One region of the Colwellia aquaemaris genome, then DNA from elsewhere that is predicted to be linked to it. Evidence: riboswitches for the same ligand, from Rfam matches in the RefSeq annotation. Region 1 holds a riboswitch; each other region holds the start of a gene.
What was found. Region 1 has a riboswitch for cobalamin ahead of AC27HL_RS07120 (TonB-dependent receptor domain-containing protein). Riboswitches for the same ligand answer to the same signal wherever they lie in the genome.

Region 1 (8,296 bases):
TGGTGATATTTCATGGTGAAGCATTACGCTGTTTTTTAGCTAAGTTAGGCGTTAGCTCTAACAATAACGCATATGAGCTATTCGACAATGGCTGCTTGTTTACTTTAAGCTATCAGCAGCAATGCTTTCACCTTGAGAATCAGCAGGTCTCCAAATAAATATGAAAAATAGCCATTTAATTTTCATCATCATTCAGTGCTAGGTTTTGGCAATAGCAATGGATAGTCATTTAATTAGCGAAGTTATTGAAAAAATACTGATATTAGCACCTGAATTTTCACTTGCTATTACCCTGTCGCTTGCGCTTATTCTCGATAAACTACTTGGTGAAGCAAAACGTTTTCATTACTTAGTGGCTTTTGGTTACTTAGCGACAAAATTAGCAGCATTACTTAATATAAGCCTGCAAAATCCAGGCGCTTCAACACAAGTTAATGCAAATCAAAACATCTTAAAAACAAAAGCTCTTGGCACAATTGCTTGGTGTTTATTGGTGTTGCCGTTGCCGATATTATTTGTTTATTTTTTGCAGGATTTAGTTTGGTATTGGCAAATATTTATTGACGCTATAGTGCTTTATTTAGCACTGGGGTTAACCAGCTTAAAAGAACATGCGATGCAAATTTATCGACCGCTAAAATCAGGCGATTTAAAATCTGCACGGCATTTTACCGGCTACATTGTTAGCAGAGAAACTTCACAGCTTAGCGAACAAGAAATGTCACGAGCAACGGTTGAGTCTATGCTTGAAAATGGTCACGACGCCGTTATTGCATCGCTGGTTTACTATATTATTGGTGGAGCGCCTTTGGTCATTTTACATCGACTCGCCAATACGTTAGATGCGATGTGGGGCTATAAAAACGCGCGCTTTATCAATTTCGGCTATGCAAGTGCTCGATTGGACGATTTACTAGGATTCATTTCAGGAAAGTGCTGTACGCTTTTATATGCAATACAAGGACTGAAGCAAAGGCATTTCATTCAAGCAATCGCTAATGCCTATCGACAAGGTAACCAATATAAAAGTCATAATGGTGGTTGGGTAATGGCCGCTGGTGCCACGGTAATGAACAGACAACTCGGCGGCAGTGCTCATTATCATGGTAAAAAGGTTCACTCTGTCACTTTAGGTGAAGGCTGCGATGCCTCAGGCAATAAGGTTAGCAGTGAAGATATTCCAGCTAGTTTAAAGCTCGTCAGCCGAGCCAGTTTACTGCTACTTATTGCGGTATTCGTTTTTCAATTAATCATTTACTTGCAATAATCTTCAATAACTCTAGAAAACAAATTCAGTGCAGCAATAGGAAGAAAATGGCGTTAATTCATGGTGGACAGCTTCAACAAGTTGCAGAGCAATATAAAATTCCTGTGGCAGACTGGCTCGATTTATCAACAGGAATAGCACCGATAAGTTACCCTATTCCAGATATTCCCTTGCGTGCTTGGCAACAGCTACCACAACTAAGCCCAAAGTTAATCGCAACGGCAAAACAATATTATCAATGTTCAGAGCTTGTTATCACCAATGGCAGTCAGTCAATTATTAAAACTCTGCCTGAATTATATCGCCAGCAAAATATGGCAAGCCAAGATGTGTATTTGCCGGAACGTGGCTATAAAGAACATGCTCAAGCATGGAAAATGGCGGGTTTCACACTACATTTTTATCAAGAAACCTTGCCGGAAATAACAGAATTAAAGCCGAACAGTGTCGTTGTGATCATCAACCCGAATAATCCAACCGGGCAGTTTTTTCCTCGCGATATCATTAAACAATATCATCAACGATTAAAACAGCTTAATGGCTTATTGGTTGTCGATGAAGCCTTTATTGATGTGATGCCTAAAGAACAATCTTATTGCCCGCAAACCGGCGACGCACATGTTTTAGTGCTACGTTCATTTGGCAAATTTTTTGGTTTAGCTGGTATTCGTATTGGCTTTTTGGTGGCTGATAATTATTGGTGCCAAAAATTTAATGAATTGCTGGGTCCATGGCATGTCAATGGTCCTGCGCAAATTATCGCAGAAAAAGCCCTAGGTGATCATATCTGGCACAACCAGCAACGCGACAAATTACATACCTTACGTGAACAACAAGAAGCGTTATTGTGGCAGGTATTTACCTCAAAATTAGTCAGTAATATTCACGGCTGTGATTTATTTCTCACCTTAAGTTTTCATCAAGCCGACAATGCCAAAGCGCTTTATCATTTATTATGTAAACAAGGCGTTTATTGCCGACTTTCAGATGAACTAGATACGCTTAGGTTTGGTATTGCTTTAGAGCCTGAAATGGCCAGACTTAAAGCAGCATGTATCAATGCGCTGACACAGTTAAGCTCACACAGTAAGTTAACCCAATTCAGCTAAGTAGTATTCTAAAGTAACTCGGAAAAAATAAAGGCACCGAATTTGGTGCCTTTTTAACTCTAGACTAAGATAACAATCTTAATTCTGGTAAGTAATACCTACATAAAATGCACGCTCTTGCGTATTGTAAGTATTAGCCGTTTGATACTCTTTATCTAGTAAGTTTGTCACACGTGACGATAAACTTAAGTTATCCGAAATATCATAATTCAAACCTAAGTTTACTAGTTGGTAACTACTTAGTTCAACATCACCTCTATCCAAACGAGAACCAACAAATTGATACTCTACGTAAAGATCAGCAGCACTAATTGAGGTTGTAAACTTATAGTTAAACTTCTCTTTTGCACGGCGAACAAGTTGCTTCTTAGTCTGTTTATCTTCAGCATCAGTGTACGACATATTAAAGTCATGAGTTCCGCCTAACTTGTCGAAGTTCAATGCGAATTCAAGGCCATTAATTTCTGTTTCTTCAATATTATCTGCTTTACTGCCATCCCAAACAATTAAGTTATCAACATTTGAATGATAGAAATTCCAACTAACATTGATGTCGTCAAGCTTAGTTTCGAAGAATATTTCTGATGATTTAGAGAACTCAGAAACTAAGTCATCATTCCCGCCCCATGGGTAATATAAATCGTTAAATGTAGGTGCTTTAAAACCAGTTCCATGGTTTACAACAATACGGCTATCATCATTAAAAGCATATCCTAAGCCTAAGTTGTATGTATTTTCTGATTCAATATCTTCAACATTGTCATGTCTTAAGGTTGCTTCATAAGTCCACGCATTTTTTGTATATAAGGTATGAACAAATACACCTGTAGTATCGCGTTCTTCAATATCATAAGTTGTCGTACTTTTAGAAACATCATCTTGATAATGGTCAACACCAAGGTTTAACTGTAAATTTTCAGAAAGCTCACTATTGTTAACAATTGAGTACTGATTACGACGCGTTTCGAAAACACCTTGTGACTCTCCATCTCTCAGACTATCTGCGCTATCGCGGTTTTGACCAACAGAGAATACAGTCTGGTTAGCAATACCGTTAAAGTCACTTTGGTAATTTGCACGTACTAACCACGCATGATTTTTGATATCTGAACCATTATAGTAACCATCAAATTCATTATCACCACTATCGCTTGATAATAACCAGTCTAATGAAAACTCATCAGTTACTTTTTGCTGACCGCGAATGGCAACAGAAGTAAAGTCGTAACCATCATCATCTGCATCAGCGCCGTCAGATTCTGTGACATCATAACCATCACTTTGCTCTTTACTTACCGTAATCGTTGTTTGACCGTCACCATGGCTAATACCAACGCCGGCTTTGTACTTTTTATAACTATCAGTGCCAAAGCTAGCACCAGCAAAAAACTCACCATTAGATAATTGACGAGTGAAAATTTGAATAACACCACCAATTGCGTCAGATCCCCATAATGCAGCACGTGGCCCTTGCACGATTTCAATACGTTCAATCATTTCAGGAGAAATTGTACTAAAGCTTGTACCACCTGACGTTGCTGAGCTTACGCGAACACCATCAATAAGCACTAAGGTATGATCTGAGCCTGTGCCACGCATAAATATAGAACCAGTTTGCCCTTTACCGCCATTCGAGGCGACATCAATACTGGGTACTGACGATAGTAAATCTAAAACAGAAATTGGATTAGCTAATTCGATATCTTCGCGGGTAATAACCACTTGGCTAGTTAACGCATCATCAATGTTCAAACTAGAGCGTGTTGCAGTTACTGTTAATACTTCTATATCTTCCATACTTTTTTCTGCGTTCGCTGAAGCGATAAAAGATGTCGACATAGCACCGGCAATTGCCAATGATAAAAATGATTTTTTGAAAAAGTTATTTTGCTTAATGTTCATATGACCTCATTAATGATGCCCACCGCACCATATTTATTACTGCATAAACGCAGTGTGAATTAAGTAAATTCAAGTGCTCGGACTTATATAACGAAGATTTACTTACGTTATAATTACCGTTGCGGGGGCAGTGAAGGCTTCTCACCTTCTTCCCTCGAACTTACTATGTTAAACAGTAACTAAGATATTTAGTTACTGTCGCTTATTTAAATTTTTTTCATTGCTAAATCGAATACATCGACTCGCTAGTTTTATTGTTGTTAGCAACAACAACTTCAAAATGAAGACTTAACCTTTACCGCTTGGCGTATCGACACCTTGTGCAATAATGCTTTGAATTTTTTCCATATCTAAATGCTGCTGACAGATATCAGCCAAACGCTCTAACTGCGCTTCTCGGTGCTGATTGATATCGATAACGGGTTGCACTAAATCATTAATACCTAACCAGTTGAGTACTGCTTGTGTTGGCTCAGGGCAGTCAAAAAAACCATGAAGATAAGTGGCAATGATTTGCTTATCATCAGAAATACAGCCGTCAGGTGTATATTGCTTTTTGCCTAACCCATCACTTTCAATATGTAGTAGTGGTTTAGATAACGCTGGCCCTGTTGAAACACCACAATGAATTTCATAACCTGTTAACTGACAAGTTTCACCATTTAAACTCATACTCGCACTTACCTGCGTTAAGGTTTTTTCTCGCGTTAAAGTGGTATTGAAATCCAATAAGCCTAAGCCTGATATTTGTTCAACATGTGATTCAATATGCTCAGGGTCAAATATTTGTTTACCCAACATTTGATAGCCACCACAAATCCCCATAACCTTGCCGCCATAGCGCAAGTGTTGCTCAATTTCTTGCTGCCAACCTTGTTGCTTTAAAAAGGTTAAATCAGACGTGACATTTTTACTGCCTGGAATAATAATTAAATCAGCACCATGTAACGACTGACCAATTCGAATGTATTGTAAGTCAATATTGGGCTGTAAACGTAATGAGTCAAAATCGGTATGGTTGCTCATATGTGGCAGCAAAGGTACAAAAATTTTAACCTTAGCTTGTGTGACTTTATTATCTAACGCTACGGCATCTTCGGCGTCTAACGCTAAGTCATGTAAATAGGGCAACACGCCTAATACAGGTTTTCCTGTTCGCTGTTCAAGCCAATCTAAGCCAGATTCTAATAACTTAATATCACCACGAAAACGGTTGATGATAAAACCTTTAACTCTTGCTTGTTCTGATTCTGACAATAATTCAAGCGTACCCACTAAGTGCGCAAAAACGCCACCGCGGTCAATATCAGCCACTAATAAAACTGGACAATCTACTTTTTCGGCATAGCCCATATTGGCAATATCATGAGCGCGTAAGTTAATTTCTGCTGGGCTACCGGCCCCTTCCACTAACAGCACATCATGATCATTTGCCAATCGCTGATGTGACTCAACCACCGCTTGCATCGCTACTTTTTTGTAGTCGTGATACTTACCCGCTTCCATGTTCGATAAAGCTTTGCCGTGAACAATCACTTGCGCGCCAGTGTCACTGTTAGGTTTTAGTAAAATAGGGTTGAAATCAACTCGTGCTTCAACTTTCGCGGCAATCGCTTGTAATGCTTGTGCTCGACCAATTTCACCACCATCTTTCGTTACCGCGCTATTTAACGCCATATTTTGTGGTTTAAATGGCGCAACATTAATACCAGCATTAACGAGAACCCGACATAATCCAGCAACTAAGGTGCTTTTTCCTGCATCAGAAGTGGTGCCTTGCACCATCAATGTTTTCACGATTTATCCTTAACAGCTTTTGGCGACTTTAATGATAAAGGCAAACCTGCCATCACAAATTCAACATTATCAGCAAGGCTTGCAATGGCTTGATGTAACCAGCCCGCTTGATCAACAAACTGGCGTGATAATTCGCCCATAGGCACTATGCCATGACCCACTTCATTGCTGACTAAAATGATTTCAACACGTTTATTTTTATTGCTCGAACAAAGTTTTATGCTTTCTAATTGTGTCAAAAATTGCTGCTTTTCTTTTTGCCAATAATCAAGATTACATTCTGAGGTATGACCCGCTTCAACATTGGGCTTACATAAACTATTACTGAGCCACAGTGTTAAACAATCGACCAATATGCAGATATCTTGCTGACAACTTTCAATAACTAAATCTATGGTTTTGCCTAGCAATAATGGCGACTCTACTAGTTGCCAATGTTCAGGACGGTCAGCTTGATGTTGCGCAATGCGTTGCTGCATTTCACTATCTAATGCCTGCGCTGTTGCGATATAAATTACTGGTAGGTTTGATGACTTAGCATAACTTTCGGCTAAAGAACTTTTACCAGAACGAGCGCCGCCTAAAATAAGCTGTATCTTATTCATCAACTCGCCCCTGTCAGTGACAATAAAGCAATATAAACAACGACTTCCGAAAGCTGCTGCGCTGCGCCTAAACAATCTCCGGTGTAGCCGCCTAGTTGTTTAGTGAACCAGCGTTTTAAACACCAGCGAGTAATGAGCAAAATAGCCACTAATTGCCAAGCCATGCTAAATGATAAAGTAAAGGCAATAACCACAGCGCCTGTTGCCAGCAAAATTAAATAACTATTGCTTGATAACACTTGTGCTAAGGGCTTAACTTTTGATGTTGCATCTTCGCTGACATAAGGCATATCAGCAATTAAACTGGTTGCTACAACACGGCTTAAACAATGCCCTAGTAATAGAACCGATAATATATTCAGTGCTTCTACAGATAAAAGCTCGTTGTTATTAGCGTTGCCAACAAGAGCGACTAAAGCTTGATACTTAACCATTAAAATGAAAAATAATGCCGCTGCACCGTAAGTGCCTAAACGACTATCTTTCATGATATTAAGCTTGTTTTCGACCGTCCAACCGCCGCCGAAGCCATCCCATACATCAGCCCAACCGTCTTCATGAAAAGCGCCTGTGAGCAATACACTGCAAAACATTGAAATTAAAAGTGCGATCTCGACAGGTAATAACATTGCACTAAGATAAAAAGCTACGGCTGAACAGCCGCCAATTAACACGCCAACTAAAGCAAAATAGCGACTAGCTTGATTAAGCATACTGGCGGTAACATCAACTTTTAGTTTCACTGGTATACGGGTGAAAAAGCTTATCGCTAATAGTATTAGGTGCCATTGCTCGCGTAGCATGCTTTGCTTAAGTAACATCAGTTACCTCAGCATCGGCAAAGCTCGCCATGTCATTATAAAACCCAACAGCGGCTTGAAGCATTGGCAGTGCTAATGCTGCGCCAGTGCCCTCTCCTAAACGTAAACCTAAGTTTAATAACGGTTTAACCGCTAACCATTGCAACATTTTTTGATGGCCTTGCTCGCCTGAGCAGTGAGCAAAGACCATATAACCTTTTACATTCGCGTTTAATTCAATTGCTAACATGGCAGCTGCAGTACAAATAAAGCCATCTACAATAATCAACATTTTGCTTTCTGCTGCCGCTAACATAGCGGCAGTCATTTGTACTACTTCAAAGCCACCTAAACAGCGTAAAATAGCTTTCGCGTCCGTTAAATTTCCAGCATGTAAAGCTAATGCTTGTTCTATGACTTGTTGTTTCTTTTTAACTACCTCATCTGAAACACCAGTACCACGACCAACAACTTCGCTCGCTGGCACTTTCATTAACGCTGCCATAATGGCGGATGCAATCGTGGTATTGCCTATGCCCATTTCACCAAAAGAGACAACATTGCAGCCCGTTTGGCTAATATTGGCTATATGCTGTTTAGCAAATTCAAAACCTTGCTCGACTTGCGCTTCAGTCATGGCTGGCTGTTGGTTTATTGGTTTGGTGATATTACCTAAGCGTTGATTAATCACCGGTAATGAAGCGGTTGGTGCATGCAAAATACCAGCATCAACAACATTAAGTTGCCAACCAAATTGGCGACAAAATACATTTATAGCCGCCCCTCCGTTAGCAAAATTAGCCACCATTTGGCTAG
Region 2 (11,009 bases), on a different contig from region 1:
GTAGAAGATAACTTTAAGATTTTAACCTTTGATTATATTAATGAAAACTCTCCAGAAGTTAGATTATTTGATCATGGAATCAATATTAATATTGTAGGTGATAAATCTACATTTTTTGAGTTTGAATACCAATTGAGTTTTAATTTCAAAGGTAAATGCTATCAAGTCGAACATAGTGCTGTTTTAGCAGATAATTTAACTAACAGTAAAATCTATGCTGATTACTTTAATTCTCAGGGCAATATTACGTATCAGGCTAGCGAAGATTGCAGGTCATTTTTTGATAATTATTTAGTCCTAATTAGATATATGGTTTTGAATAAGCTAGCTCATGAAATCACTAAAGTAACCAAAAGTTATCGTTTAACATCACATATAGTAGTTGGAAGGCATATTGAGCAATTATATGAATATCTCGGCACATTCGCAGAACTAAATTATCTTGATGTATAAAAACCTAACAAGTTACTCAAAAGGACAAATAACAGTTGGCTTTTGCTCCTTCGTCGCTTATTTTAGCCAACAATTATTCGCCTCTTAGTAAGGCGTTAGGTATACACGGAAGTCCGAGAATGATTCGAACATTGCCTTTCACATTGATTATTTTATCTTTTTCATTATTTGCAGATGAAGATGTTTTTGATATTGAAGTTTTCGATAGAAAAATATCATTACCAAAATCATGCCTATGGCAATTAAAAGATACTGTGGAACACGAAGAAACTGCGGTATTTAAATGTGACAAAGGTTTTGATCATGAAGTCAGTATAGTTATCCAGCCATTTGTATATGAAGATATTATGCACGTTAAAAATGCAATAGAAGTAACTTCAAATACCGAACATAAAATTGGAAACATTACTCATTTCCATATAGAGGCATCAATTGATACATCTCGTGGAGTCAGTAAAAACTTTATTGACGCATTTTGCGACCCAAAATACTGTTTATTAACACTAGGAGAAAATGGCTCTATTGGTCAAAACATCTTAGTTCAGTTAAAAAGTATACCTAACAAGGCGTTAAAGTCGGATTCGTAACAGTTGGCTCGGTTTCGCTCCGCTACACATTTTAGCCAACAATTTTTTGCCGCTTAGCGTGGCGTTAGCTTTCTTGGAGATATATGGATTATTCGAAGTATTCAGTCAATGAATTAATGGATTGCCTCAATAATATAGATAAAGATGCACATCCGGAAAATTATAAAAAATTATTGTTGGAAGTTGAAAACAGAAAGTCTGAAATTGAAGTTGCTCAAAAACAAGACCAAGAAGAATTTACTTTTTCAACTGAAAACAGGGTCAAACTATTGAGTTGGCTGCAAATAGCAACATGTGCTGGTTTTACTATTGTCTTTGTTAATGTGCTATTTGGTTCTAAGGAGTTACTAGACTTAATTGTTTATGGAGTCATTGCTGTTTTTAATGGGGTTGCCGGCTATAAACTCTTAAAAAGATCACGCTATGGATATGAGCTCTCATATCTTAATCAAATTTTTCAAATTTTGACTATAAACACAGGCACTTTGTTTTTTACCTATACTGGCTTAGGTAGCTTTTTGATTGGGATAGAAGGTGAATTATTTTTTAGGGCTAACATTTTAAGCACTGACTTCAGATTCTATACTGGTGAAAACTTAGGGCAATTTGGTATTGGCGTAGACTTAGTAGCCATTTTCTTCTTGAGTGTACTGCATTCATGTAGAGAGTTGGGGCTAGACACGAAAGCTAACAAGCCAATCAAGCGGGACTAAAAACAGTTTGCTCGGTTTCGCTCCGCTTCACATTTTAGCAAACTATTAATCAGCCCCTTATTGTGGGCGTTAGCAGTTTCGGAAGTATTGAGTTAATTAAAGGGAGTTAAATGTTAAAATTAATCATTTCATATATCACTCTAGTAGTTGTTATCTTTAGCATTGTTCATGACTTTTATACTGGTGAAATCAATATGAAAGGCAGTGTATTTCATTTAAATTCAGATCTACCATTATTTATTGGTTTTGGCGTTTTCAAACTAGCTATTGCGGTTAGTTTTGTGGTTTATTATAAAAAGCAGTTTCGTGATTAAACTGCTAACAAGGCATTCAAACGAACTGTGCTCTTGACCCGCTTTCGTGGACACCTCCTCATCACATTGAGGAGGCTACAATGTCTAGATATACCCAAGCTAAAAAGACATGGTTTTATTCTGTCGGTTTTAAAATTAAAGCAGTACAACTAAGCTTAAGAGACGACATTTCATCAAAGGATGTTGCTCAGGCACTCGATATTCATCCGTTCAGGCTTTTCCGTTGGCGAAAAGAGTATCGGGAAGGAAAGTTTAACAACAATCCACGCTATCAAAGCAACACAGAATTAATGATCAAAGTTCCTACAAAGAAAGAAATTAATAAAATCAAACAACTGCAAGAAGTGAATAAATGCTTAAAGCAGGAGAATAGCCTGCTAAAATGTGGCAAAGTTAAAACCAATGATTTTAATAAGTGGTATATGACCTTTCTTCAGTGATGATTAATTGAGGTGTTCATGGTGCATTTTTATCGATATGAGTTAAATGGCAAGTTCATATTATTCGTTAATTTTTTAGATTATATCGAGGTAATACATGTTATTAGATGTTAATGTTCGCTCTGAGCGTAGTCATGATGTAAAGCAAATTGAAAGTATCATTTCATCTGCTTTTGAAAAGCATCAATACAGTAATCATAAAGAGCAATTTATTGTTTCTCAACTGCGTGATGATTCAGCTTTATCTGTTTCTCTAGTGGCAGAATATAAAGAAAAAATCATAGGCCATATTGCTTTTTCGAACGTTAAGATAAACAACGTAGATTGTTCATGGTACGGATTAGCGCCAGTTTCAGTGTGCCCAGAATACCAAAACTCTGGCGTGGGCTCTCAACTTATATATGCTGGTTTAGAGGCTATTAAGAAGGCTGGAGCCAAAGGCTGTGTGCTACTTGGTGAACCAGCATACTATCAACGCTTTGGTTTTAAAGCGGTTGACGCTTTGATATTAGAGGGAGTGCCTGCTGAGTTCTTTCTGAGCTTGAATTTTGATGAGTTTACTCCTTCAGGCAAAGTTGAGTATCATCAAGCATTTCAAGATAATAGCTAACAGGTGCTTAAGAATATTCTAGCGGTAAAATAAAAGCAATTTTCAAAGCTTGCGATAAGCCGGTGTGAGGAGAGCTTTAGCTAAGCACTATGTTGCATATTATTGTCGCTAATAGTGCTTGCGCGTATGTTATATCAGTAGTTATGGATTAATCTATCTGTTTTTGTTGGTAGTAATTTCTACTTTTTGCTGCTTGCTCACATAAATCGGTCAGCGCATTTAAGCTACGAGTGGTCATGCGATGTACAACATCAGCATCCAATTTTATGATTTGTTGATGTTTAACGGCGGGGATCACAGGCCATTTTTGCCATGGGTAGCCTTCCTTGTCGACTTGGTTTTCAGATAATGGCTGAATAATAATATCGACATTTGCTTGTAGTACTTGCTCAATATTAACTTGTGGGTATCTAGCATTTGCCGAATAAAATGGGTTGCTAATATTACAAACGTTTAAAAACTGTTGTGGCCAGCTGCCGCTTGCAATAGTCGTAAGTGGCCTAGACCATACTTCGTAAAAACCTAATAACGGTTGTTTAGTTTGATAGCGATTTTTAATGACGCTTAAATCTGTAAGGAATTTTTGTGCTACTTTTTCAGCTTGCTCTGCATGGCCTGAAAGTTTACCAAATAGACGTAGCTCTTTTGCTACATCTTCAAAGGTATAAGGTTGAGAATAGACAACATTAAAACCAAGTTGCTTTATACGGGCTAAATCATCACTGGGGTTGCCACTTTTCCATGCAATAATTAGATCAGGCTGCAGTTCGATAACTCGCTCGAGTTGAATTCGCAATGAACTCCCAATTCTCGGTATTGTTTTTGCGCTCTCAGGATAGTCGGCATGCTCTGTGGTGGCAATAATCTGCTCACCAGCACCAATGTCAAAGAGCATTTCGACAATGTGCGGTGCCAGCGCAATAATACGAGGCTTGTCATTGTTATCAATTTTATCATTAGCACTTGCGGTGCAGATCAAGCTCATTAATGCGATAAGCAGATAGTGAGATAATTTCATGCCGTTTTCATATTCCTTGTGATGTGGGTTGCTGCAAAAGATGCTCGCTTTACCAGTCGATGCCTTTTTGTGCTTTTATGCCGTTGTCAAATGCATGCTTAGTTGGCTGAACTTCACTAACGGTATCTGCTAGTTCAATAATACTGCGATGACAAGCACGGCCGGTAATAATAACATGTTGCATAGCAGGGCGGTTAACTATGGCTTCAATAACCTCGTCTAAATCTAGGTATTTGTACGATACCATGTAGGTCAATTCATCTAGTAATACAACGTCAACACTTTCATCTTTTAATAGGCGTTTAGCTTCATTCCATACTTTGGTTGCTGCGGCAATATCTTTTGCTTTGTCTTGAGTATTCCAAGTAAAGCCTGTCGCCATAACATGAAATTCCACACCATTTCTCTCCAGTAGATTACGCTCGCCGCATTCCCAGTCACCTTTGATAAACTGTAATGCAGCCGCTTTGTAGCCATGACCAACTGCTCGGGTCAAGGTACCAAAACCTGAGGTTGATTTACCTTTGCCATTACCAGTGATAACTATCAGCAGGCCACGCTCTTCCTGTGCTGCGTTAATACGTGCGTCAACTTTATCTTTAATTCGTTGCATTCGCTCTTGATGTTTTTGATTTTTATCTGCGTCTGTTGTCATATCTATTTATCCTGATTTACGAGTGCGATACATGATCGCTAAAAAGAAAATACTACCAATGGCTGAGGTAATTATACCAATAGGAATTTCGACATTGCTCAGTGCACTGCGGGCAATAACGTCAACCCAAATTAAGAAACAACCACCCACTAAGGCTGAGCCTAAAATAAGTGGCATGGTTGTTACGCCCACTAATTGCCTTACAATATGTGGGATCATTAAACCAACAAAGCCAATACCACCACAATAGGCAACTATAGTTGCGGTAACGGCTGCGCATAAGGCTAATAAGATCAGCCGTAATTTATCAACGTTCACACCTAGGCTGGCGGCACTTTCATCGCCTAGCAGCAGGGCGTCTATATGTCGATGCAATGCGAAAATACTAATTATGGTGATAAACACCATGGCACTTATTAGGTAAAAATGAAACATTTCAACACGAGTTAAGCTACCCATTAACCAAAAAATAACGCGATTCGTGGCGAAAGGGTCACCAAGATAAAGAATAAAATGACTAATGGAGCCGAGCATAAATGAAACGGCAACGCCAGTTAGTAATAAATGGTTCATATTTCGCAGCAGTGTTGCGATACCAAAAACAATAACAACAGAGAATAAAGCGCCAAGAAAAGCGGCTAACGGTAACGCTAACATTTGTTCGTCTGACAACAAGAGTGTCGCAATTGTAGCCCCTAAACCGGCACCTGAAATAATGCCAAATAGGTAAGGATCTGCTAATGGGTTTCGAGTAACATTTTGCAAAATAGCGCCAGCGCAAGCCAAGCCCATTCCGGCAACTAAGCCCACTAATACTCGAGGTACACGAATTTGCCAAATCACCATGTCGTGCATAGGTGTCGCGCATTGGCTTATTACGCATTGCGCAATATCAAAGCTAGTAATTTGGGCAGGGCCAAAGGTAATGGCGGAGATAACCGAGAATATTGTGATCACCAATAAACTGCTAAATACCCAAGTGCTTTTACCTTTTACTACGGCAATTAAATTCATTAGTTTTTACCTATTAGCTTGCTTGCACTGGTTTTGACATCAGGATAAAAATGTACTCGAGGCACTGTACTACTAGTTGCACTCGTCTCGTTTTCATTTGTTGGTGCATGATAGGCGTAATCACGATAGCAAGGTAAGCCAAATACTTCGCTGAGTGTCGTTGGGTTTAAGGCATTGTCAACCTTGTCATTACATACCAGTTTCCCGTTATTGAGTAACAGCAAACGTGTGCAATATTGAGCGGCGAGGTTTAGATCATGAATGGTCATGATCACGGTTATTTTCAGTGCTTTCACTAACTGTAATATTTGATGTTGATAAAATATGTCTAAGTGGTTTGTTGGCTCATCTAACACCAGTATTTGAGCTTTTTGCACTAAGGCTTTAGCGATAAGAACACGCTGTTGCTCGCCACCGGATAGCGTATTGAAATATTTGTTTTCACTGGTTGCTAAGCCAACTTTCTCTAAGGCTAGCAAAATTTCTTTTTTATCAAGGTCGGTATCGCGGGCAAATAAAGCCTTATAGGGCAAAAGCCCCATACGCACTACGTCATAAACTTTTAAGTCAAATATTGGTGGTGACTTTTGTACAACCAGTGCGAAAATTTGCGCAAGATGATGAGGTTTATATTGCTTTATACTTTTATTTTTTAAGTTTATGTTGCCTTGCCAATTATTAGATTGATTAAGTAGACACTTTAACAGTGAAGTTTTACCTGCGCCGTTTGGGCCGATAATACCAAGAATATCGCCTTGCTTAACGTTGAATGAAATATCACTTAAAATTGCTTGATTGCCAACAGACCAAGAAACCGACTGCAGTGTTAATAGGTTTGTCATAATGTTCAGCTTAACTTTCTAAAAAGTATTTTAGTGCTAACACCAGTTTGGCTCTGATAATAAAAAACTGTTTTTAAAAGCGTCATTTTCTGCGATGTGCCTCAATTCAAATCAAATATTTGAATATGTTTCACTTATAGTGATTATATCTACAGAGAAGGAATTAAAGGTACGCGCGCCACAGTAGGCTGTGATGTTAGTAACTCTCGTGTATTCCCGCACGGCGTTAATCTACTAAGTATGTGTTAGTTGTGTTTGATACTAGGTGTCCTGACTTATAACTTAATTTTTCTACTTAAGTTACTTACAGTTGCGGGTACAGTCACGGATTTAAACCGTGTTCCCTATAAATCAGCGTTAAACCGTTTTGATAATAGCTGAAAGTATCATTTTATATTCGCTAGATTTTACGTGTATGTGCTTTGCTTTACAATGAAAACCAATAAGCTAGCTGGTCGCGAGATCAAATAAAGATTAAAAAAGGAGCCATAAGGCTCCCTTTGTATAAAGTTATAACGGTAAATTTAATTATATCAACTACCAAATTTTTACACGTTTTTCAGGTGCAATATACATAGCGTCACCTTCTTTTACGTCAAATGCTTCATAGAATTCAGGCATGTTAGATAATGAACCTAGTGCGCGGAATTCACCCGGAGAATGTGGGTCTGTTGCCACGCGGTTACGTAATGATTTTTCAACCATCTTGCCACGCCATACTTGTGCATAACCCATAAAGAAACGTTGATCACCGGTTAAACCGTCAATCACTTCAGCTTCTTTCCCATTTAATGATGCCTTATATGCTTTGTAGGCAATAGTAACACCAGATAAGTCACCAATATTTTCGCCTAAGGTTAGTTCACCGTTAACATTTAAGTCATCAAATACTGCATAGTTACTATATTGCTCAACGAGATTATCAGTGCGTACTTTAAAGGCAGCTAAATCTTCGTCAGTCCACCAGTTACGTAAGTTACCTTCGCCGTCATATTTACTACCTTGGTCGTCAAAACCGTGTCCCATTTCATGACCAATTACCGCGCCAATGCCACCGTAGTTTACAGCGTCATCAGCATTTAGGTTGAAAAATGGTGGTTGCAAAATCGCGGCTGGAAATACAATTTCATTTTTAGTTGGGTTGTAATAAGCATTCACTGTTTGCGGCGTCATACCCCATTCTTGTCGATCGATTGGGCCACCAAGCTTAGCAACTTCTTTTTGGTGAGAAACTTCACCTGAACGCATTATATTACCAACTAAGTCGTCACTTTTTATTGCTAATTTAGAGTAATCTTCCCACTTATTCGGGTAACCAATTTTAGGATCAAAGCTTGCTAGTTTAACCTGCGCTGCTTTTTTGGTTTCATCAGACATCCACTCTAATTCATCAATACTTGCGCCATAAGCACCACGTAAATTTTCTACTAGCTGTGTCATACGAGTTTTAGCTTCTGGTTTAAAGTGACGGCCAACGTATACTTTACCAATTACTTCACCTAAGTTACGGTTTACAATCGACACACCGCGTTTCCACATTGGACGCTGTTCTTTACGGCCACTTAATTGTTTTGAATAGAAATCAAAATTTTCATTATCTAAATCGGTTGTTAATGAACTAGCAAAGTTGCTTAGGGTGTGGAAAGTTAAAAATGTTTTCCAATCGTCAAGTGATGTTTCAGCGAATGTTTCGCCAAAACCTTTTACGAAAGAAGGTTGGTTAATGATTAAATCTTTTTGTGCTCCGGCACCTTGTGCTTCAAGGTAGGCTGTCCAGTTGAATGCATCAGTAACAGAGTTTAAATCAGCAACGTCAAATTTGTTGTAACGCTTTGTGCTGTCACGTGACTCAACTTTAGTCCAATGAAAACCAGCTAACTTAGTTTCAAGCGCCATAATTGTTTGTGCTGCTGCTTTACCGTTTTTAAAACCGGCTAAATCGAACATTTTTTCAATATGGGCAAGGTAGCCATCGCGTAATGCCACAAAACGATCGGCTTCGTTAAAGTAGTAGTCACGATCAGGTAAGCCTAAACCATTTTGCCATACGTGTGTTGCATAACGAGTTGAGTCTTTTGCATCAACGCTGATGTAAAAATATAGTGGGCTATTAAAGCCATATTTTTGATTTTCGCCAAAAAATGTCGCTAATTCATTCTTATCTTTTAGGTTATTAATGTTGTCAAAAATCGGTTGAATTGGCGCAATACCAGCTGCATCACGTGCTTCATTGTTCATAAATGAACGGAATAAATCGGCAACTTTTTGCTCGTCACTACCCATTTTTAAGTTTTCTGTGGCAGCTAGCTCTTCGATAATAGCTTTAACATTATCATCAGCTTCATCACGTAAGTCGTAAAATGAACCAATTGAGGTTTTGTCGCCAGGAATTTCATTGTTATTTAACCAAGCACCGTTTACATAGCGATAAAAGTTATCTTGTGGGCGAACGGTTAAGTCCATGTTGGCTTTATCAATACCAGAAGCTAGAGCTGTTTTTTGCATGACAGGCGCTTCAGTTGTTGTTGTTTGTGTTTTGGTGTCGTTGTTACAACCAGCAATAAACAACAAAGATGTGCATACTGCACTTGTTATTATAGTTTTCATTTAATACTCACAAATTTAAATAATTTTCAATTAACTCACCGATACTAAAGATTCTAAGTACAATTTACTAGTGAAATGAAACCTTTGTTTACATAATCTTAAACAACAGTCGTATTTTATAATTTACAGCTTGTTGGGTAGTGATTTTAAAAGCAATTAATTACTTGCTTAATAGCGGGGATAGTTTTTATTGGCTAGTAACTTGTGTTGATAAATTGAAAGGTAATTCAATGCTGTTTGTCTTTGATGCATGAGTTTTATTAACAGTTTTTATTTCTCCCAGTAAAGTTTCCACTAGAGCGGCGAAAAAGTTAATGAACAAGTCGCTCATATACAGTAAAGCTGTGGTATGCTCAGCAACGAAATTAATATTGGCGCTTTGCCATTCAAGATGAAGAAAGGATTAATGTTTCAACCCGTTAGTATCTATATTGGGCTAAGGTATAGCCGCAGTAATCATGGTAAAGGCTTTGTTTCCTTTATAACTTTTTTTTCAATTATTGGAATTGTGCTTGGTGTTGCCTCGTTAATTACCGTCGTTTCTGTCATGGATGGTTTAGAGCGTGAGCAAAAGCGCCGGGTTCTTGGGTTAGTGCCTCATATATTGATGTCTGCGCCACAAGAAAAAATGGAGAACTGGCAAGCACTACAAAAAAACATTACCGCCATGGCGGACGTAAAACATGTAACACCCTATCAGGAAAGTGAAGCATTAATTCAGTCTAGAACGGCATTACAAGGAGTTTTAGTGCACGGCATTATGCCTGAATTTGAACAGCACAATATCATAGAAACGGCTATGGAATATGGCAAGCTTTCAGCGTTATCAGATAAGCCTTTTGGTATTGTTTTAGGGCAAGCTTTAGCACGCAACTTGAAAGTCTCTCTTGGTGATACCGTAAGATTAACCTTGCCTAACAAAACACTTTTTACACCAATGGGACGTGTACCCGTTCATCGCACTTTTAACGTTGTTGGTATTTTTAATGTTGGCTCTCAGGTGGATGAGTCTATGGTTTATATCCATATTAAAGATGGCGCTAAATTGCATCGTCAAAAAGGCGATGGTGTTAATCAGCTAAGGTTGTATTTAAATGATGCTTTTAATGCACAAGTAGCGATAAAGCAATTAAAGCTCGATTATGGCAACTTTAATTATGTTAGCTGGCAAGAAAGCCAAGGAGCCTTGTTTGCGGCTGTTAGCATGGAAAAAAATATGATGTGGTTAATGTTAAGTTTAATCATCGCGGTAGCTGCATTTAATATAGTTTCTGCTTTGGTTATGGTGGTAATAGATAAGCAAGGGGAAATAAGTATTTTACAAACCTTAGGTTTAGATCGAAGTGGCATTATTAAAATATTTATTACACAAGGATTAACCAATGGCATTTGGGGTGTTGCAATTGGTGTACTGCTAGGCGTTACCCTAACTTTGAATTTAAACGCCGTATTTGAGTTTTTAGGGGTTAGCTTACTCGGTGGCGGTCAGAAACTACCAATAGCACTTGATGCCACGAATATTTTTATTATTGTTAGCTCTGCCTTGATAATGAGCTTTTTAGCTACACTTTATCCGGCATATCGAGCTGCGCAAACTCAGCCAGCACAGGTACTGAGAAATGAATAATAGAACCGTAAATGTAAAAGCAAGAAAAATGGAAAGTATTTTGAATACAGATAAGGCAAGTAGCCAAATAGATGCAATGAGTGTAGAGAAAAATAAAGAGATGGCGTTGGGCTTGGAGTGTCGGAATCT
Region 3 (11,009 bases), on a different contig from region 1:
TTGTTCTAGCAAAACTACCATCTAAATTAAATACAGAAATACCACCACCATTAGTTCCAACCCAAATTTCATGCTCATCAGTCTCTATTACAGAATGCACAATATTGTGGGATAAACTCTGGCTATTGCCTAATAATTGGTGAATCTGAGTGACAGACCATTCGCCATTTTTCGTTGACAATATGTTTAGACCGTTCTCTGTGCCTATCCAAATATTTCCTCGGCTGTCTTCAAACAATGTATTGATACTATCATTGCTTATTTTAACTTTCTCAGTTTTCGTGGTTACATGAATAAAATCTTGAGTAGCTTCATTAAATAAATTAATACCGCCGCCGCGTGTGCCAATCCAAAGACGCTGTTTTGAATCAACCATAATGCGGCTTATAACGTTCGAACTTATTGAGTTTTCAGCTGAGGAATTATGATGAAAACTAACAAGTTGGTGGCCATCAAAGCGATGCAACCCCTCTTGTGACCCAAACCACATAAAACCATGTTGATCTTGTGCAATTGTCATCACAAATTTATAAGACATAGAATTATCTACGGCAAAATTCTTAAATAATTTACTTTCTTGCGCAGAAAGAATATTGCAAAATAAAAATAATAAACTGAAATAAAGTACTCTAGTCATATACGTAACTTAAACTTTTCATTAGCTATAATTAACTGGCGCCAAAGACAAAAAAACCACTTTTTACAAGTGGTTTTTTTGAATTGACATACTATTACTGAGGCTCTACCCAACTATTGATAGCTATTGTCGTTTTCCAAAGCATACCATCGGTAACAAAACCTGTTTTCCATAGCATACCATCAGTTCCAAAACCTGTTTTCCATAACATACCATCAGTTTCAAAATTGGTCTTCCATAACATGCCATCAGTTGTCGCAGAGTTTTGCCATGCACTATCATCACTTTGAGACGTTTTCCAAAGCATACCATCACCGTCAAAGATAGGTTCATTTATATCCCAAACGTACTCCTGCCCCATACCTTCAACATAAAAGTTACCGTCATCATTAATATTAGCAGGACCTGAGTAATGTTCTTCACCATTAAGATCTTTCTCAATATCTAAATGAGTATTTGCACAATTATTTTCATTACTGGCTAATGCATGATATGCACTCACTAGGCCCGCACCTTGCTGAAATACACTATACCTTAAGCTCCCATCCTCATTGCGGGCTTGATAAGCGCTATCAATGATGCGGCATTTTACTTGGTCAGGGGTTAATGACGGCTCTTTTGTTAATAATAATGCCACAACGCCTGAAACTACCGCTGCTGACTGTGAGGTACCCGACATTTCAAAATAACGACCGCCATCATGAAATTCAGGGTGCTCAGTTACAATTTGAGAATCAAAAGACATTAGTCCGGAAATATGACCGCCGGGGGCTGTTATATCTGGTTTAACAAAACCCTCAGCTGTCGGCCCTGCACCGCTAAAACTTGCTATTTTATCATCAGAATAATTAAATGCCGTGTAATCATCGGTCATGGCTCCAACAGTAATAATATAAGGTACATTTCCAGGTACGCCTATTGTCATAGGGCCAGAACCTTTATTGCCAGCGGATGCAACCACAACAACACCTGCTTGCCATGCCTTCATAACAGCACGGTTCAATGGATCATCCCAATAGTTTGACCGAACAGGGCCGCTAAACGACATATTTAGCACTCTTAAATTAATTTGGTCTTTAACTTGTAATGCCCAGTCAATACCACGAATTACATCAGCGTAAGTTGCTTTACCTTCAGCATCGAATGCCTTAATACCGACATGCGCAGCATTCGGTGCAACACCATAAATTTGGCCATGCACATCAAAGTCACTATTAGTAGCAATACTTGCAACATGGGTACCGTGACCGCTTGCTTCATCATCATAGTTACTAACGGTATCATTTATTGCATCGTATGTACCCCATGCTTTATCTCTGCCGTTTAAATCTACCGACATACCTGGTAATTGATCTAAACCGGTATCTAAAAAGCCAATAGTAACTCCACCGCCATAATTACCAGTGCGATGAACGTATGTTGCATCTACTTGTTCTGTTACCACAGATTTTGGCTGCCATCGGCGTTGTCCTATGCCTAATCCGCTTAACTCAACTTTATGATTGGTTGATACTTTAATTTTTTGTTTCTCTTGCAGAGACTTCAATTGCTCAGCAGTTAATTCAACTGCAAAAGAATCTATAATTTTTAATTCATGTGTTGGAGTTGCGCCTACCTCCTTTAAGTTACTTTTTAGTAATAAGAAGTTTTTTGCGCTTATAATATACGACTGTGCTTTGCTATTATTTTCAGCGGAAGATTTAAAGCCTATTAACAACGCAATAGCAAATACCCCTCCTAGAACAGATATAAGCTTTACTTGGCTTTTATTCGAAGTGAACAACATTTTTATCCCCTTTTGCCCATTACATTTTCTAATTATTTTTAAAACATTAGGGTGAGTAACTTCATATGTTTTACAACAATTAACAAAGTTCAAAACCTTATTAATATCACTTTTTAAAAGCATTAAACTTTTAAAACTACAAGTAAACACTATCACACCACTGAACGACTTTTAACTCTATATTTACGTTTTTTTTACAAGCACAAAAATGCAAAAATATCCAGCTCAGGAAAAGCTGGATATTTTAATAACTTACATTTATTTACTTAGAATGACACACTTGATTCATCAGAACAGTTATCAGTACCTTGGTCACAAACTTTATAAGTAAATGAACCAGATGTTCTAAAACTATCGGTATATGCACCATCATTTGAAGTGGTCGTTCTTAACGTGCCATTTCGATATATATCGACACTACTAGTTGATGCACCAGACCAAGACAAATCAACTTTGTTTTTACCTTTAGCACGGTAACCATTAGTTGTTAAACTAATATCTCCACTTGGTGGAGGAGTTACACCGCCATCACAACCGTTAGCGGTTAAATAATCATTTGCAGCTTTAGCTTGAGCAATACCGTGCCCAAAGTAAACATCATGGCCAGTTGCGCCACTATCCATCGCAGTAGCTTTTAATGCTTCGCGAATTTCTGTGCCGGTACAGTTATTGTGATTCGACCATACTAATGCAGCAATGCCTGATACAGCAGGAGTTGCCATTGAAGTCCCCGTCATTAAACCGTAATCACTGGTACCAATTGATACATCGGCAGATGAAGCTGCAAGTAAAGCGGCACGATCTTCAAAAGCTGCCCCCGCTGCAGGAATAGATGTTGAATTAGTATCACCTAATGTTGCGTATAACATGCCAGCTTCATTATTAATGATAATCGCACCAATACCGCCTGAATTTTCACAATTTAGCACTTTATCGTGAAATGAAATTGCACCACGGTCGATGATACAAATATTGCCATTGGCTCCACTATCGGTTGCTTCAGCAGTCCCCATGTAATAAGTACTACCACTTGCATTACCTGCATTTTCCATTGCTGACGAAGCAAAAGCTTGGCCGTCTGCGCTTACAATAGAGTTTGTCGCCATATCTGCAGGATAAGTTGATAAGACATCAACACCGCCTGCTGTTATCTCAACACAAACTGTTTCATCTGTCGTTGTTGTTTGCTTTTTGCCTCTACCTGTTGTTACTGTACAGCTTGGATACTGAGACTCAGTGTAGCGACCATTGTTATTGTCATTACCACCTACCATCATCACTGATGAGTAGCCCGCTGGGTAAGAGCGCACATTGTTGCCATCGTTACCTGCTGCTGCAACCACTAAGCCGCCAGCCTCCGTAAATGCTTTAAAGGCATTTTCTTCAGTGCTGTTAGCACCGCCACCACCTAAACTCATACTGATAATATTGGCACCAGCTTGTGTACATTTGTCAGCAGCATGCGCTAAATCAGAAGAATAGCCCCAACCATCAGCATTAAAAACCTTCACAATGTGCATATCAACACCTGGTGCCATACCTACAACACCAATGTTGTTATCTGCGGCACCAATAGTACCCGCAACATGTGTACCATGAGGGCCACCATGCTCATCCCAGTTTCCTGTACCAGAGTCGTTATCACCAGTAATATTATTCCAAACAAAATCTGGGTTTGAACGGTCTAAGCCAGAATCAATGACACAAACTTTCATACCCGCATTTGCATTAAATGCCACTTGATCAGCTTGAGATTGATATACAGAGTAAGGCGTTAATTGCTCTAACATTGGATTACCAGAATCATCACTAAATGCTGACATTAATTTACGTTTTTGATCCGCTTCAATTAATTGAACATGTGGGTTATTCATTAAGCCCTTTACTTCATCTAAAGACTTTCCTTTAAAAGATGCAGCAATAAAACCATTACCATCTACTTTTAATTCGGCGTTTAACTTTTTAGCTAACGCTTTAACAATTCCTTTTTTACTTTCGTCGACTTTGATGATGTACCTATCATCAGCTGCGTGTGCAGAAAATGCAGAAGTTACTGCAATAGCAATTATAGAATTTGTAAATTTAGAAATTTTCATAGATGCTCCAGGTGTCTCTATAGTGTATTCGAATACGAACATTCGACTTTTATAATTATGTTATTCAGGGGATATCCCTTGAACGTATTTTGATACTAACAGTTAAGTAAAAGCCCCCTAGTAAATACCCGACATTTTTTCATAAAAAAACGACAACAAATAAAAACAACAATAAAAAACAAAAACTTATAAATTTTAAATTTTATTTTATTGTCGGAATATTACTAATTAACGTCTTGTTATTGCTATTCCACATATGCTTTAAAGGGCATGATGAATGAGGTGATTAATTGCCAACTAATAAAAATAATGCGTCCGATGCTACAAAGTAAACAAAGCATTCAGCGCAATAACCGGAGAGACTCATCAATGAGAAATATACCAAAAGCAAGCTTAAGCGCTATAACATTGTCAGTTATTGCTGCAACTGCTAACGCTCAAACATTCCAAGCAGCAGAATTACAAACTGTACCTGTAAATGCCAATACTATGACTGCTGTAAATACAGACTTTAGCCAATGGCGCGAAAGTCAAAAATTCCAGAGTCACGACTTTACTGACCGCATTATTGTTAAATACAAAAGTGGTTTTGAAGCACAAGCATTAAGCAACTTTTCTTCGGAAAAAGCTATGCCTGCAGGATTAGCGAAAAAAGCTGGTCATAGTTTAAAACACCTAAAGAAACTAAAAAATGGCCGTCACGTAATCTCTTTAGGCAAGCAAAAACACATTAACGACGTAAAAGCTATGGTGATGGAACTTAATAGCCACGCCGACGTTGAATTTGCAGAACCTGATTATAAGCGTTATTTAATGGCGCAAAACCAACCTTGGGGTATCGCAGATACACAATCTGACCTTATTTCAGATAATGACGCTGCCAACATGACCGTATGTATTATCGATTCAGGTTATGAGCGCGCCAACCCAGATTTAAATGCCAACAATGCAACAGGTACCAATAACTCAGGTACAGGCAACTGGTATCAAAATGGTGGTTCTCACGGTACTCACGTAGCAGGTACTATTGCCGCGGTTAACAACTCTGAAGGTGTTGTTGGTATTATGCCAAACACTAATGTAAACCTTCATATTGTAAAAGTGTTTAACGAAGCTGGCTGGGGTTACACAGGTGAATTAGTTGATGCTGTGGATACATGTGTAAACAACGGCGCTAAAGTCATCAATATGAGTTTAGGTGGCGCTGGTTCAAGCAACGCAGAACGTAACTCTTTACAAGCAGCAGCTGACGCAGGTGTTTTACTAATCGCCGCTTCAGGTAACGATGGTGATGCTACCCTTTCTTACCCTGCTTCTTACGATTCAGTAATGGCGGTAGGTGCACTTGACCAAGGTCGCCAACATGCTGAGTTCTCTCAGTACACACCTCAAGTTGAAATTTCAGCACCAGGTGAAGCAATTCTATCAACAGTTGCTGGTGATGGTCGTTTAGGCTATATCACTTTAGGTTCAACAACTTACGGTAACGATGAAGTTGTACCACAAACTCACTACATTCAAAGTGGTGGTAGCTTTACTGTTAGTAACGTAGACAGCTCTGCAAATGGTGTATTAGCCGCTTGTACTATTTCAGGAAGCAGCTATAGCTGTTCAAACGTTTCAGGAAACATTTGTTTAGCTGAACGTAATGATAACCAAAAAGGTAGCAACTACCCTGAAATTAATCCAGCTAAAGCGTGTGCCGATGCCGGTGCATCAGGTGTTATTGTTTATAGTAATAGCGCTCGTCCAGGCCTACAAAACCCATTTTTAGTAGATGCTAACTCTGACGTAACAGTGCCAACTGTTTCTGTAAACCGTGAACTAGGTTTGCAACTTATGGGACAACTAGGTACGAATGCTAATTTAAATGTTGTTGGTGGCCAAGATTACGCATACTACAACGGTACTTCAATGGCGACTCCACATGTAGCTGGTGTTGCGGCATTAGTATGGAGCAACAACCCAGATTGTACCGCGACTCAAGTTCGTAACGCATTAAAATCTACAGCAATTGACTTAGATGTAGCAGGTCGTGATGACAAAACAGGTTACGGTTTAGTGCAAGCAAAAGCTGCATCTGATGCACTTGCAGCAAGTTGTAGTACAGTAACTCCACCACCTGCAGGTGGCAATGTATTAGAAAATGGTGTTGCTAAAACAAATTTGGCTGGTGCTAAATCTGAAGAGTTAAGCTTTACGATGGAAGTTCCTGCTGGAGCAACTGGCCTGAGCTTCGATATGGCAGGTGGCACAGGTGATGCTGACCTTTATGTTAAGTTTGGTTCAGCCCCAACAACATCAAGTTATGATTGTCGTCCATACAAAGGTGGTAATACAGAGTCTTGTCCAATTGCTACTGCACAAGCTGGAACATATCATGTGAAAGTGATTGGTTACTCAGCATTTACTGGCGTTAACCTAACAGGTAGTTATACTGAAGGTTCAACTGGCGGTGGCGGCGGAGCTACTGGTGGCAGCGCTTCAGTAACTGACATTAGTGTTGCTCGTCGTGCATGGACTTATTACACAATTGACGTACCAGCAGGTATGGCGACTCTTGATTTCAACATGAGTGGTGGCACAGGTGATGCTGATATGTACATTCGTCGAGGAGCACAACCAACATCATCAACTTACGACTGTCGTCCGTATAAAAGTGGTAATACAGAGTCATGTCCGTTTACTAACCCTGCTGCAGATACATGGCATATCGGTATCTACGGCTATCAAGCTGCAAGTGGTGTAAGCTTAGACGTAACATATAACCCATAGAGTTAAGCTAGATTCCCAACTAGTGTTGTAATTAGGGGAAGTACTAAAGTACTTCCCCTTTTTTTGTCTCCTTCAAAATCCTACTTCACGTAACTAAGCACTAAACAACTACAACTTTATTCTGTGTAAACACTTCTACCTTTGCTATAGTGCTGCAAACTACTTTTAGGTGCTTGACTCTCAATCTTTAGCGTCAAGAGAATAGGGAAATTGGTGAAACTCCAATACGTGCCCAACGCTGTAATGACATTTATGCTTGTTCATAAGCCACTGGTAATTTTTACTGGGAAGGCATCAAGCAGCTTTGTATCTATTGCCCGATACAATAATGTTTTAGTCAGAAGACCTGCCTAATAGTCAACTCCAAGCGAAAGGCCGATCGCTTTAAATCCATCAAGGGGAATATTTTGGATTTAACAAAACAAGATGCAACTAAAAAACATAGCAATAGCACTCAATCACAGCACTGCTTTAGTGCAGCAGATCAACAGGGACTCTATAAAGCAATATTTAATCGCCGTGACGTACGTGGTCAATTTTTACCAAAAGCGATCCCTAATGAGACACTAAGTAGAATAATTTATGCCGCACACCATGCGCCTTCTGTTGGCTTTATGCAGCCATGGGATTTTATTATTATTCAATCTCATGATGTTAAAAAGCAAATTCATCAAAGCTTTGCACAGGCACATAATGAAGCAGAAACTATGTTTGAACCTAGCAAACAACAAACATATAAAAACTTAAAGCTTGAGGGAATAATAGAATCGCCAATTAATATCTGTATTACCTGTGATCGAGAAAGAACAGGAAAAACAGTTATTGGACGAACACATATGAAAGAAATGGATTTATATAGTTCGGTTTGCGCTGTGCAAAACTTTTGGCTTGCAGCAAGAGCTGAAGGCGTCGGTGTTGGCTGGGTGTCTATTTTGCATCATGAGGCATTAAAAAGTACCCTTGCCTTACCAGACAACGTCGTTCCAATAGCGTACTTATGCTTAGGCTATGTTAGCCACTTTAAAGATAAACCTGAGTTAGAGTCGGCAAATTGGCTAGCAAGAAGTCCGGTTGAAGATTTAGTTAGTTTTGACTCTTATGGAAAGAAGGCGGAAACCAAAGAACAATCATCATTGGTTTCGCAACTGCAAGCTGACAAGCGTTTTCCTAGCTTATTTAAGCTATAAAACTGTACCTAAATCATACCAGTAAATATAAAAGCGTTTACAAACAAACGCTTTTATTTCTACCCGTATTTTTTGCTTGATATAAAGCGATATCCGCTTGTTCAAATAATGCCGTCCAATTCAATTCATCTTGTCGCTCAGCAATTCCAATAGACACTGATATTTTGGGTAAATACGCTTTAGAGTCTCGTTGCATTAATTTTAGAGACGCTATAGAAAGCCTTATTTTTTCGGCTATTTCATGTGCTTGTGTCATGGTTTTATTAACCATCACCACCACGAACTCTTCACCACCAAATCTCACAGCAATATCTTTATCTGAAATGGTTGTTTTAATGACTTTAGCAATACGCTGAATCACTTTATCGCCGATAAAGTGGCCAAATTGATCATTAATGTTCTTAAAATGGTCAATATCAATGGCCAAGGTCGAATGTACTTCCTCTATATCCAACTCTTGCAATTTCACATCACAGCCACGTCGATTAAACAGTCCGGTCAAAGAATCAACAATGGCTTCATGCCGTGCAGCTTCAAGCTTAGCTTTCAAAAAACTAACCTCGCCACAAGCGTGGGTTAATTCCAAAGACAGATCATTGTGCTGTTGCTGAGAAGTGGTAATGCTACTCATCAAAAATGCTACAATGTTTTGCATGGATTTATGATATTCGTGCTTAGAAAGTGCTTTTTCTGCTTTTTTCAAATTTGACGCGACGACTTTATCGCTATCAACTTGGGCATTAATTTTCTCTAACGTTGTGGTTAACGATTTTTCGATAGGATCTAATATTTGCTTATCTATCGCATGAGAGTTTGAAATATACTTTTCAAACAACCCCTCAATAAAAGTTAAATCAACCTCATGATAGGTTTCGACATGCTTTTCTAATTCAGCCGACAATTTCTCATTGCGTTTACTGATATGAAGATAAACCACAGAGTAGTTAACAGGGCTAGGTGGAATTTGATAATGAGATAAAAACTCATTGACTGATTCGCTGATCTTTAATGCTTCATCAAAATTATCTTTAATAAGCACAAAACCTCCTCAAGAATCTCTTTATTTTTATTATTTACAACAAATAATGAGCCAGCAGCACGCATATTTGTAAACATTTTGTTACCTAACTATTTTAGAATATATAAACAATTACACTACAACAAGTATTATGCAGTTAATTTTCAATTAAAATTAGGCTTTAGTTCAATAATGAGTGGAAATTTTAATGTTTTTATCACTACGAAACTCTTCGCATAGTTTACAACAAACAAATACTAATGACTTGATATTGCGCAGGTAAATTACTGCTTTTTTTTGACTATCCTAATTCGATACCGCAAACTGCCGCATGATTTAAATTTACTTTTTGAGAATAATAAAATGAAAAAATTTGCTTCGCTGTGTTTTGCTTTAGCATCTACGGCAACATTAGCTGATGAAGGCATGTGGCAACCACATCAATTACCAAGTATTGCTAATAAGCTTGTAGAAGCTGGATTAAAGTTAGACCCAAATAGTCTTACCAACTTAACAAGTTTTCCAATGGGCGCAATTGTTAGCTTAGGTGGCTGTACAGCTTCTTTTGTTTCTGATAAAGGCTTAGTTGCAACCAACCATCACTGTGTTTATGGCTCAGTTCAATACAACTCAACTGAAGAAAATAACCTGCTTAAAAATGGTTTTTTAGCAAAATCATTTAATGAAGAGCTACCGGCAACTCCTGGCAGTAGAATTTATGTAACAGAAGAAATAACCCCTGTTACCGATATCATTAACGCAGCGTTGACTGAAAACATGTCAGGTGCACAGCGTTATAAAAGCATAGATAAAAGCTCTAAATCTTTAGTAGCTGAATGTGAAAGTGATAGCAAATATCGTTGTAGTGTTGTTAATTTTCACGGAGGTTTAGAGTATTACCTTTTTAAACAACTTACTATTCGAGACGTACGTTTAGTGCATGCTCCAGCCAGTAGCGTTGGTAAATATGGCGGTGATATTGATAACTGGATGTGGCCACGTCACACCGGTGATTATGGTTTTTACCGCGCCTATGTTGGTAAAGATGGTCAACCCGCTGACTACAGTGAAGACAACGTACCATACGAGCCGAAACACCACTTAAAAGTTAACAAAAGCAGTGTTGATGAAGATGACTATATTATGGTGCTTGGTTATCCAGGACGAACAAACCGATACCGCACAGCATTGGAAGTAGAAAATCAGTTCACTTGGGTTTACCCACAAGCTAAAGCTTATCGTGAAGAGATAATAGATTTAATTCATGACTACTCAGCTGTTGGCAGTGATGCTCGTATTAAGTACGAGAGCACACTAGCGAGCTTAGCTAACTATGCAAAAAACTATGGCAGCATGATTGAAAGCTATAACAAAGGCACAACACTGATACGTAAAAAGTCTTTAGAAACTGAGCTTAGCGCTTGGATCAACGAAACTAAGGCACGTAAAAGCAAATACGGCAATGCCTTAAAAGGCTTAAACAAGTTAATTCAAAAAGATCAAGAAACAC

Region 2: another riboswitch for cobalamin. It lies ahead of AC27HL_RS18550 (ABC transporter ATP-binding protein); the one in region 1 lies ahead of AC27HL_RS07120 (TonB-dependent receptor domain-containing protein).
Region 3: another riboswitch for cobalamin. It lies ahead of bluB (5,6-dimethylbenzimidazole synthase); the one in region 1 lies ahead of AC27HL_RS07120 (TonB-dependent receptor domain-containing protein).

What each region holds. Positions count from the first base shown of each region.
Region 1 covers NZ_BAAJLV010000002.1:180,104-188,399, reverse strand. Annotated here, with positions in the region: gene AC27HL_RS07135 (histidine phosphatase family protein) at 1-158, shown strand, start outside; gene AC27HL_RS07130 (cobalamin biosynthesis protein CobD/CbiB) at 218-1,267, shown strand; gene cobD (threonine-phosphate decarboxylase CobD) at 1,315-2,376, shown strand; gene AC27HL_RS07120 (TonB-dependent receptor domain-containing protein) at 2,455-4,278, opposite strand; cobalamin riboswitch at 4,330-4,483, opposite strand; gene AC27HL_RS07115 (cobyric acid synthase) at 4,567-6,075, opposite strand; gene cobU (bifunctional adenosylcobinamide kinase/adenosylcobinamide-phosphate guanylyltransferase) at 6,072-6,680, opposite strand; gene AC27HL_RS07105 (adenosylcobinamide-GDP ribazoletransferase) at 6,680-7,501, opposite strand; gene cobT (nicotinate-nucleotide--dimethylbenzimidazole phosphoribosyltransferase) at 7,491-8,296, opposite strand, start outside.
Region 2 covers NZ_BAAJLV010000011.1:737-11,745, forward strand. Annotated here, with positions in the region: gene AC27HL_RS18505 (hypothetical protein) at 1-453, shown strand, start outside; gene AC27HL_RS18510 (hypothetical protein) at 573-1,040, shown strand; gene AC27HL_RS18515 (hypothetical protein) at 1,124-1,753, shown strand; gene AC27HL_RS18520 (hypothetical protein) at 1,864-2,067, shown strand; partial or broken gene AC27HL_RS18525 (transposase) at 2,148-2,450, shown strand; gene AC27HL_RS18530 (GNAT family N-acetyltransferase) at 2,605-3,117, shown strand; gene AC27HL_RS18535 (cobalamin-binding protein) at 3,266-4,135, opposite strand; gene cobO (cob(I)yrinic acid a,c-diamide adenosyltransferase) at 4,185-4,790, opposite strand; gene AC27HL_RS18545 (FecCD family ABC transporter permease) at 4,797-5,804, opposite strand; gene AC27HL_RS18550 (ABC transporter ATP-binding protein) at 5,804-6,646, opposite strand; cobalamin riboswitch at 6,896-7,043, opposite strand; gene AC27HL_RS18555 (M13 family metallopeptidase) at 7,184-9,253, opposite strand; gene AC27HL_RS18560 (lipoprotein-releasing ABC transporter permease subunit) at 9,603-10,880, shown strand; gene lolD (lipoprotein-releasing ABC transporter ATP-binding protein LolD) at 10,981-11,009, shown strand, end outside.
Region 3 covers NZ_BAAJLV010000003.1:1,782-12,790, reverse strand. Annotated here, with positions in the region: gene AC27HL_RS09625 (ligand-binding sensor domain-containing protein) at 1-637, opposite strand, end outside; gene AC27HL_RS09620 (S8 family peptidase) at 732-2,423, opposite strand; gene AC27HL_RS09615 (S8 family serine peptidase) at 2,690-4,519, opposite strand; gene AC27HL_RS09610 (S8 family serine peptidase) at 4,889-7,294, shown strand; cobalamin riboswitch at 7,445-7,662, shown strand; gene bluB (5,6-dimethylbenzimidazole synthase) at 7,702-8,481, shown strand; gene AC27HL_RS09600 (GGDEF domain-containing protein) at 8,519-9,520, opposite strand; gene AC27HL_RS09595 (S46 family peptidase) at 9,863-11,009, shown strand, end outside.